2 regions of the Lysinibacillus sp. LK3 genome follow, and region 2 is predicted to be linked to the other one. Evidence: predicted binding sites of a transcription regulator. Region 2 holds the regulator's gene; the other holds the start of a gene.

Region 1 (4,753 bases), on a different contig from region 2:
TGGCAGAAGGAATATTTTTTTGAGGATCTGCTGTTTCAGCTGCTGAAACCCCCACTAATTCCACACCAACAAATGCAAAGACAACCATTTGGAAGGCCATTAAAAAGCCGTATATTCCATTTGGGAACATGCCTCCATGTGCCCACAGGTTTTCAACTGATACTGTTCCTGAGCTAGTTTGAAAGCCAGTTACTAGCATAATAAGACCAATAATAATAAGTGCTACAATTGTAATAACTTTAATAATAGCGAACCAAAATTCTAGCTCACCAAAAAGCTTAACAGTTAATAGATTTAGTAGTAATAACAATACAAGGCAACCAATGGCTGGCACCCATTGTGGGATATCAAACCAATATTGTGTATAAACCCCCACCGCAATAATGTCTGCCATCGCCGTCATAATCCAACAGAACCAGTATGTCCAACCTGTGATATAACCTGCCCAAGGCCCTATGTATTCGGATGCAAAATCCGTAAATGAAGTGTAGCCTGCATTGGATAGTAACAATTCACCTAAGGCACGCATCACAAAAAATAGCGCTGTCCCTACAATTAAGTAGGCCAGGATGATCGAAGGCCCTGCTAAGGCAATAGCTTTTCCAGAGCCTAAAAATAAACCAGTCCCAATTGTTCCACCAATGGCAATAAGCTGTACATGGCGATTTTTTAAATCTCGTTTTAATTGTTGCTGTTCCACGTTAATCCCCCTCAAAGATGCATAAAAAACTATGACTGGAAAAATAAAAAGAGACTAGTTGTGACACTAGTCTCGGAAAAACGTCAGAATAACAAATACCATTTATTCGCAGATGTCTACATGAAATGGTGTAGCATCGCTTATAAAAGCTGTATTACTCCTCTGTCCTTTTGCCTGAGATAGTGAACCCTTCGGCGACGCAATGTGCGCTCTCTCCAGAACTGCTCCTGCTATAGTTTGATCCATAGCATTCATAGCTTATTAACTTGATAATCAATTATTATTGTAAGATATTATACATCCTAACAGTGCTTCTAAAATTATTCAACAATAAATTTTAACTATTTTCAGAAAAATAGAAGAATAGGGTTCGTAACTGGCATATCTCTAACGAAAAATAGTATTTTTGGTCATACAAAGTGTTTCGTGAAGGAGTTTTTAAATATGAGGTGGTTTATTGGAAGATTGTTCAACGTAGCTTTCGAAGTGCTCAAACATAAGTGAAAACCGCTCCAAAAAGACATCAAAGCGCTCATTTTTATGAGGATCCGACTCAAGTAGCGAACTCGTTCAAAGTAGATTTTGTATCAAATTAGGGGACTATAATGCGTTTTGTTGCTTTACTTTTTTATTTTAATGACATGAAGCTCGTACAGCATCATTTGAAATAGATATAATATAGTAGAAACTCTGAATTTTTTAAAAAAGAAGCCGTCTCATAGTACTTTGAGACGACTTTTTTTGATGAGAGCATTAATATTTTTTTGCTTTTATTTTACCTGTCCAAGTTTTGAAACCACCTTGAAGTTGGTAAATTTGGTTGTACCCACGTTTTTTAAGAAATAGTGCAGCACGTGAGCTACGGCCTGTATTTTGACAGTATAGATATACTGGTAAATCTGGGCGGATTTCTTTATAACGTTGACGTAGTGTTGTCGAAGGCACATTTCGTGCACCAAGAATGTGACCAGCATCAAATTCTTTTTGCTCACGAACATCGATCAGCTGGGCTTTACGATAGCCTTCTATGAATTGCTCTTGTGTTAGGTTGGTTACGGCTTTTTTGAGTCGTAGTGCATTAATTCCGATATATGCAATTGTGACTACTAAAACGACACCGATTGTGATAAGTATGTCCAAGATTTTCTTACCCCTTTCTATCTTCTCTATTATTATAAAAGATGCGCTAGCGATAGTCCAATGAGTTTGATAAAATTAACTAGGTTGTAGCGAATTCGCTTTTTTCGTTACACAAGCAATCGTTCGCAATTTGAACTGTAGTATAATATTCGTTAAAGTTGACCCACAGGTGGGGCCTGATGGATCATTTTATATTTGTAGGAGATGAGCATATGACAACTTGGTATTTTTTAAATTCAGGGAAATGTAGTCCTTCTTTTAATATGGCACTAGATGAAGCCTTACTTGATTGGCATAGTGAGGGGTTAATTCCACCAGTAATTCGTTTCTACGAGTGGGAGCCTGCGACATTATCCATTGGTTATTTTCAACAAGCTAAAAGAGATATTAATTTAGATGCTGTGCGTGAACAAGGCTTAGGTTTTGTACGTCGACCAACTGGTGGACGAGCTGTCCTACATGAACATGAGCTAACTTATAGTGTTATTGTGACGGAAAGCTATCCGAATATGCCAGAATCTGTGACAGAGGCATATCGTGTGTTAAGTGAGGGAATCTTGCAAGGTTTCCATAACCTAGGTATGGATGCCTATTTTAGTGTACCTGATACAGAGGAGAAAAGAGCGGACCTGAAGAGTCCAAAAAGTGCTGTTTGCTTTGATGCACCAAGTTGGTATGAACTTGTCGTAGAGGGGAAAAAAATAGCTGGAAGTGCTCAAACACGTCAAAAGGGTGTCATTTTACAGCATGGCGCCATTTTATTAGATTTGGATCAAGAGAAATTATTATCCGTATTTAATTTCTCCAGTGAAGAAGCGAAGAATCGTATGCGTAGAAAGCTACCAGAAAAGGCTGTTGCCATCAACAGTCTTGTAAAAGAGCCAGTGACAGTTGAACAATGTGTGACAGCTTTTAGAGATGGCTTTGCAAAATCGTTGCAAATTGAATTAAAACCATTTACACTTTCTGAGGAGCAATTAGAATATGTCCAAGCTTTAGAAGAAAAAAAATATGCTTCAGATGAGTGGAACTTTAAAAAGTAAAAAATGGTATGAAAAAAATATTTTTTAACGTTCAATCCTAGTCATAACAAGTAGTTCTGAATCTATTAAAAAAAGCAAGAGTTGAATTAAAAAACTATATATAGTATCTTTTTTAAAGACATATACACAATATGTAGTGTTTAACGACACAAGATATTGTGTATTTATTTTGTAATGAAGAAAACAAGGGAGGCTAAACGATGGTACTCACAAATCATCAACCCGAAGTAAACAATCAATTTGAACAGTTAAACAAAGATATTGAACAATTCCCGCAGGTACACCCCGTAACATCTGATATGCATATTACACACAAAGGTGTATCAAGACTTGTCATGATCGATCGCTATTCGTTTAAAGACACAGAAAAGAAAACATTGAAAGCCGGCGACTTTGTTGTATTAACGGTAAAAGCTGATCCGAAATTTCCTGCACGTGGTTTAGGGACAATTCAAAAATTGGACATGTCTACAAAAACAGCAGAGATTTTGATTGAAGAGGATTATCGTAGCGCATTAGACGATCCGCAAGAGCAAGAAACGGGTGTGATTACGCGTTCAATTGACGTGTTAGAAAAGCCTCTTGAGATATTTTATGAACAAATTGCAAAACGAAATGCAACGGGCCTTGCCGCTGTTGAAAAAACACCAGAAAAACGTCAAGAATGGTTTGAAAAATTTTATGAGCAATTAGTATCCTTGAAATTCATTCCAGCTGGACGAGTGATTTATGGAGCTGGTTCTGAAACAGATGTAACTTTCTTTAACTGTTACGTGATGCCATTTGTCGCTGACTCTCGTGAAGGTATCAGTGATCACCGTAAGCAAGTTATGGAGATTATGAGCCGCGGTGGAGGTGTTGGAACAAATGGTTCAACATTACGCCCACGTAACACATTAGCTCGTGGTGTAAACGGTAAATCATCTGGTTCTGTCTCATGGTTAGACGACATTGCTAAATTGACACATCTTGTGGAGCAAGGTGGATCACGTCGTGGCGCACAAATGATTATGCTAGCAGATTGGCATCCAGATATTGTGGAGTTTATTATTTCCAAAATGCAAAATCCACGTATTCTGCGTTACCTGATCGAAAATACAACGGATGAAACAATTATCCGTCTAGCCAAAGAAAAATTAAACTTCAAGCCACTTTCTATGCAAGAAGAAGCGATGTATCAAGGCATCGTGAATTATAAAAACATTGAAGGCTTAGGTGGATTTGATACAGCGATCATTCGTGAGGCTGAAAATAAATTACGTGATGGTGGCACGTACACTGTTCATAACCCAGAGTTTTTAACAGGTGCCAACATTTCTGTGACATTAACAAAAGAATTTATGGAAGCAGTTGAAAAAGATGCTGACTTCGAGCTTCGTTTCCCAGCTGTTGAAGAATATACAAAGGAAGAAATGAGCGTTTACAACACGAAATGGCATGAAGTTGGTGATGTTCGTGAATGGGAGAAAATGGGCTATAAAGTCCGCACATACCGTACAATTAAAGCAAAAGAGTTATGGAATTTAATTAATGTATGTGCAACATACTCAGCAGAGCCAGGTATTTTCTTCATTGACAACGCCAATGACATGACAAATGCAAAGGCATACGGTCAAAGTGTTGTAGCGACGAACCCATGTGGCGAGCAACCACTTGCACCATATTCTGTGTGTAACTTAGCTGCTGTGAATTTAGCACAGTTTGCGAATAAAGAAAATCAATCAGTTGATTACGAAGCACTACGTGAAACAGTTCGTGTTGGTGTTCGTATGCAGGATAATGTGATTGATGCGACACCTTACTTCTTAGAAGAAAACCGTGTACAAGCTCTTGGTGAACGTCGTGTTGGATTAGGCGTTATGGGCTTAGC
Region 2 (4,753 bases):
CAAATTCCTTTACAGCGCCATCTGGGAAAGTTAATTTAATCATTTCTGACATATTCTTTGCACTCCTTTGTTTTTGATAAATACATAATGCTTGATGATTGGCTGGAGCAATGTTTGTGTGACTCTACGGCTTGGTTTGAGCGGAGTCATTGCTTTTTTAAGCATTTCTCTGTTCAATCGGAGCGGCATCTTCATGTTTCTGAGCGGTTTCTTACTCTCTATGAGCGAATTTACCACTTTCGCGAGCGACTTATCTCCCTATATGAGCGGATCCACCACTATTTCAATGAAATCTGAGAAAAATAAAAAAAGCTCCGTCCCTCACAAAAGGGACGAAGCGTATGCTCGTGGTTCCACCCTTCTTCCTTCCGACTTACATAAAGTCAGACGAAGCTCAAGGCTAGCTAACGGGCTAGGGACCGGCGAAAGATTATCCCTTTCGCTGCTCAGTAGGTAGTAAATAATGTGCCCATACTAGGAAGTTTTCAGCCGATGACTTCCCTCTCTAAAAGCTGATACACAAAATTCATGTCCTCATCAATGCATATTGATATTAAGTATATGAGTCAGTATACGCTCGATTGTCGAAAAATGCAACTATCAATGTTACATCCGACGATTTTTGCCTCGCATTTCGATTGGCACTGTTAGGGCTTTAATTCGCTCCATAATTCGTCCCGCTTTGACAACCTCAATATCACCTTTTTGTGACTGAGCTAAGTGATGCTCTAATTCTTCATAGTTAAAATTAGACGTAATAAAAGTTGGCAATTGCTCTGCCATCCGATAATGGAAAATAGTCCCCAATATTTCATCACGTGTCCAGGCAGTCATTGTCTCCGCACCTAAATCATCTAGCATTAAGACAGGAGCCTTTTTAATATAATCTATTTTCTCATTCAATGTATTATCGCCAATGGCATTTTTCATTTCTCGTAAAAATTCTGGAACGAAAACTACCACAGAGCGGATTTTAATAGATGCTAATTCATTGGCCAATGCACCAAGTACAAAGGATTTCCCTACACCAAATTTACCATATAGGTAAAAACCTTTTGCAGGTAATTGACCAGTTTCTTTTGTTATTTTAACAAATTGAGCTGCTTTTTGTGCAATCGCCACACGTGATTCATCATCAATACTTAAATCATGAATTGTTGCTTGTAGCACATCTTTTGGCATATGCATACTTGCAATCATATTCGCAACATCTCGGCGTTCTTCTTCCCTAATCTTTTGCTCACAGCGCACATAGTCCATTTCAATAGAATTCCGAACAACCCTTAATGTCGGGATGAATCCTTTTAAATAGTTTGTACAATGTTCGGTATTATCACACCCACAGCACTCAGTAGATTGACTAATAAACTCATGCAGTTTAGGTAAATTTCGCTCAACATTGTCATAGTTTAATTCATCTGCATGCTGCGCTAAAAATTCCTGCACATGCGGGTGCTCTAAAATTTCACGTCGCATGGCTTCATAGCGTTCTTGGAACGAGGGTACATTAATTGCTCGCTTTAGTGGTCCATTTATAGGTTCGATTACTGCTCACCTTCTTTACTATTCGCTTTTTCCTAGCATCTCTAATATTTTTTGTCGCTCTTTTTCAAAATCTATAGTACTAGAGGTAGATTCCTCTTGATTGTCATTTCGTTTATAGAACCATTCAGGCACTTTTTCTTCACGTTGATATCTTGAACGTCCTTTAGTCTGTTGACTCGTTTTATTGGACGTTTGCGGCTTGTTTTTCCAAGCTGTATATTTATCATGCTCTTGACGTGCAAGTTCCATTGCTTCCTTAGCGGTCTGGACATTTTTTCGTACCCAATGATCAGCAATCGTTTCCACATATTTTTTAGGGAGCTTCATATCTGTTGTTAGCATAACGTATTCTAACAATGCATTAACCACTCCAATTGGCATGCCATGTTGAACGATTAAATTTTCTGCAAGTTGGACTGAGGTTTGTAATGGTTCTTTACCATTATTTATATCTCTTAAAACTTGGACAGGTGCCGTTGTTTCTAAATAGTGTTGAAGTTCCTGATCCTTGGTTTTTTGTCCCGCTTCTGCTACTGGTAGAGGATCGGTGACACGGGCAAGTTTTGGCGGCTCCTTGGATACGGTTAATTTATAAAAATCAGCAGCAGCCTTTCGTAAACGTTCCTGAGAAATTCCTAAATCATCATCTAAAGCAAGTATGACTACTTTTTGCATATCAAGGGCTGTTAAATGATATAAAAATGCCAACTTGGCTATAGCTTCACGCACTTCAAATGTCAACAAATTGGAAGGTACCAATTGCTCAGACAAACCTGCTTGCAATAAATCAAAATCGAATTGCTCCAAATAAAAAGGATATACTTTTTGTTGTTTATCCTTATGACTCGTATCCACTTGTAAATCTGATGGGATATTGGCATGAACAGGCTTATAGACATCAATAAAAGCACGAGATACATCCTTAAACGCCGAGTCCTTTACAGGTGACATAAAGCGCTGACGTAAGTTGCGATAAGCCTGCTCTCCAATTTTACTAAACAAAAACATCGACAGCAGCGGGTCTTTCATAAAGCTATCTGCATCTAATGGGCGCTGTAGCTCATATAAAAAACTACGCTCACCAGCATTTTCTTTTTTCCATGTACGCAGCAAACCAATAGCTTCTAAAGCAATACGAGCCTCAAACACTTTACCAATTGGTAGCCCTAGCACATTCATTAAATAATAATGTGTCATTTGCTGCTTTGGCATTTGCTCTGCTTCTGCCCATAATGTTAAATAGAGGCTAACTGGCTCTGATCCCGTTAATGGTTGATAAAATAATGTAACTAATTGACGCTCTTGTGTAGAAAATGCATGAGGTAGACGAATGTCGAAAGGATCGCCAGGCTGCAATTCCTTATATAAATGAATCAACGTCATTCATCCTCTCTGTTTGCTATGATTTCTTCTCCGTTTGACGTTGAATAATGTCCTTTATTTCTTCAATAAAGACATTGATATCTTTAAACTGACGGTAGACCGACGCAAAACGCACATAGGCAACCTCATCAATTTTGGCTAAGCGGTCCATGACCATTTCGCCAACATCTTCTGAGCGTACTTCCGAATTTCCAATACGACGAAGATCTTTTTCAATGGACAGAACAAGTTCCTCCAGCACATCAAGTGCCACTGGACGTTTTTCACAAGCACGAATAAGCCCACGAAGTACCTTCTCACGGCTAAACTCTTCTCGTGAACCTTCCTTTTTCACAACGACTAATGGCGTCTCTTCAATTTTTTCAAACGTTGTAAAACGGAAGCCACATGACTCACATTCACGACGTCTACGAATTTCTTTATTATCATCTACTGGCCTCGAATCCACAACACGCGTTCCGTTAAATTGGCAAGATGGACATCTCATATATTTACTCTCCTGGTTTACAACAATTTAATATATCTATTATAACAAATTTCCTACATGTAAGAAAAGTGCATTCACGTTTGTGGCCTCATGATAAATCTAAAGCACCTGAAGTACAAGAAAAGTTTCTGTAAAAAAAGAGCACATTGAAACCTTTTCGATTTCAATGTGCTATCTATAGAAATTATTACGCGTTTACCGTTTCTAAAGCATTTGCCACTTTTTTCACAAGGTCAACAACGCGTGCAGAGTAGCCCCACTCGTTATCATACCAAGCAAGTACTTTTACTTTGCGGTTGCCTAACACCATTGTAGAAAGTCCATCAACTGTTGAAGAATAAGTTGTTGTATTGTAATCAGAAGATACTAATGGCTCAACAGAGAAATTAAGGATACCCTTCATTGGACCTTCTGTTGCCGCTTTTACAAATGCTGCATTAACTGCATCAACTGTTACATCTGTATTTAAATCTACTACAAGGTCAACTAAAGATACGTTTGGTGTTGGAACACGAAGTGCCATACCATGAATTTTACCTTCTAATTCAGGTAACACTAATTTTAATGCTTTCGCTGCACCTGTAGATGTTGGGATAATGGATTGGGCGCATCCACGTGCACGACGTAGATCTTTATGCGGATTGTCTAAGTTCTTTTGGTCATTTGTATAAGCATGAACTGTTGTCATTAAACCATTCTCAATACCAAACGTGTCATTCAATACTTTTGCTACTGGCGCTAAGCAGTTTGTTGTACAAGAAGCATTTGAAATAACATCATGTTTCGCAATATCCAATTTGTCATCATTTACACCTAAAACAATTGTGACATCCTCGTTTTTACCTGGTGCTGTTAAAATTACTTTTTTCGCGCCAGCTGCTAAGTGCATCGCTGCTTTATCACGCTCATTAAATTTTCCTGTAGCTTCAATAACGATATCTACACCCATTGTAGACCAAGGTAATTTTAAAGGATCACGTTCACTAATAATTTGAACTCGTTTACCATTTACAACTAAAGCATCGCCTGCTGGTTCTACCGTACCTTCAAATGTTCCGTGATTTGTGTCATACTTAATCAAATGTGCTAACGTTTCTGCAGGATAGCTAGCGTTAATTGCAACGATGTTTAAATCTTGTTGTACGATAGCCTGGCGGAAAACCATACGTCCGATACGCCCGAAACCATTAATAGCAATTGATACTGTCATTTATAATATCCTCCTGTGAGTACATACTCAGATTAATTAATTATATACTTTATGGTGATTAGTATAACACAATTTTAAAAAAGATGAACATTATATATTGAGAATATAAAAGTTCTTATTTTCTGAAA

The links. Region 2 encodes NrdR, which represses ribonucleotide reductase genes. Its sites were predicted from a motif close to AACACNATATATNGTGTT; they were not measured.
Region 1: VK91_RS09210 (vitamin B12-dependent ribonucleotide reductase) is a predicted target of NrdR. The motif match lies at 3,007-3,024, and genes of this name have one in related genera.

Annotation. Positions count from the first base shown of each region.
Region 1 is NZ_LDUJ01000014.1:251,481-256,233, forward strand. It holds gene VK91_RS09195 (amino acid permease) at 1-700, opposite strand, end outside; glycine riboswitch at 853-929, opposite strand; gene VK91_RS09200 (rhodanese-like domain-containing protein) at 1,454-1,840, opposite strand; gene VK91_RS09205 (biotin/lipoate A/B protein ligase family protein) at 2,104-2,883, shown strand; gene VK91_RS09210 (vitamin B12-dependent ribonucleotide reductase) at 3,084-4,753, shown strand, end outside.
Region 2 is NZ_LDUJ01000018.1:105,294-110,046, reverse strand. It holds gene thrS (threonine--tRNA ligase) at 1-52, opposite strand, end outside; gene dnaI (primosomal protein DnaI) at 607-1,536, opposite strand; gene VK91_RS13910 (replication initiation and membrane attachment family protein) at 1,564-2,928, opposite strand; gene nrdR (transcriptional regulator NrdR) at 2,945-3,415, opposite strand; gene VK91_RS13900 (glyceraldehyde-3-phosphate dehydrogenase) at 3,603-4,625, opposite strand.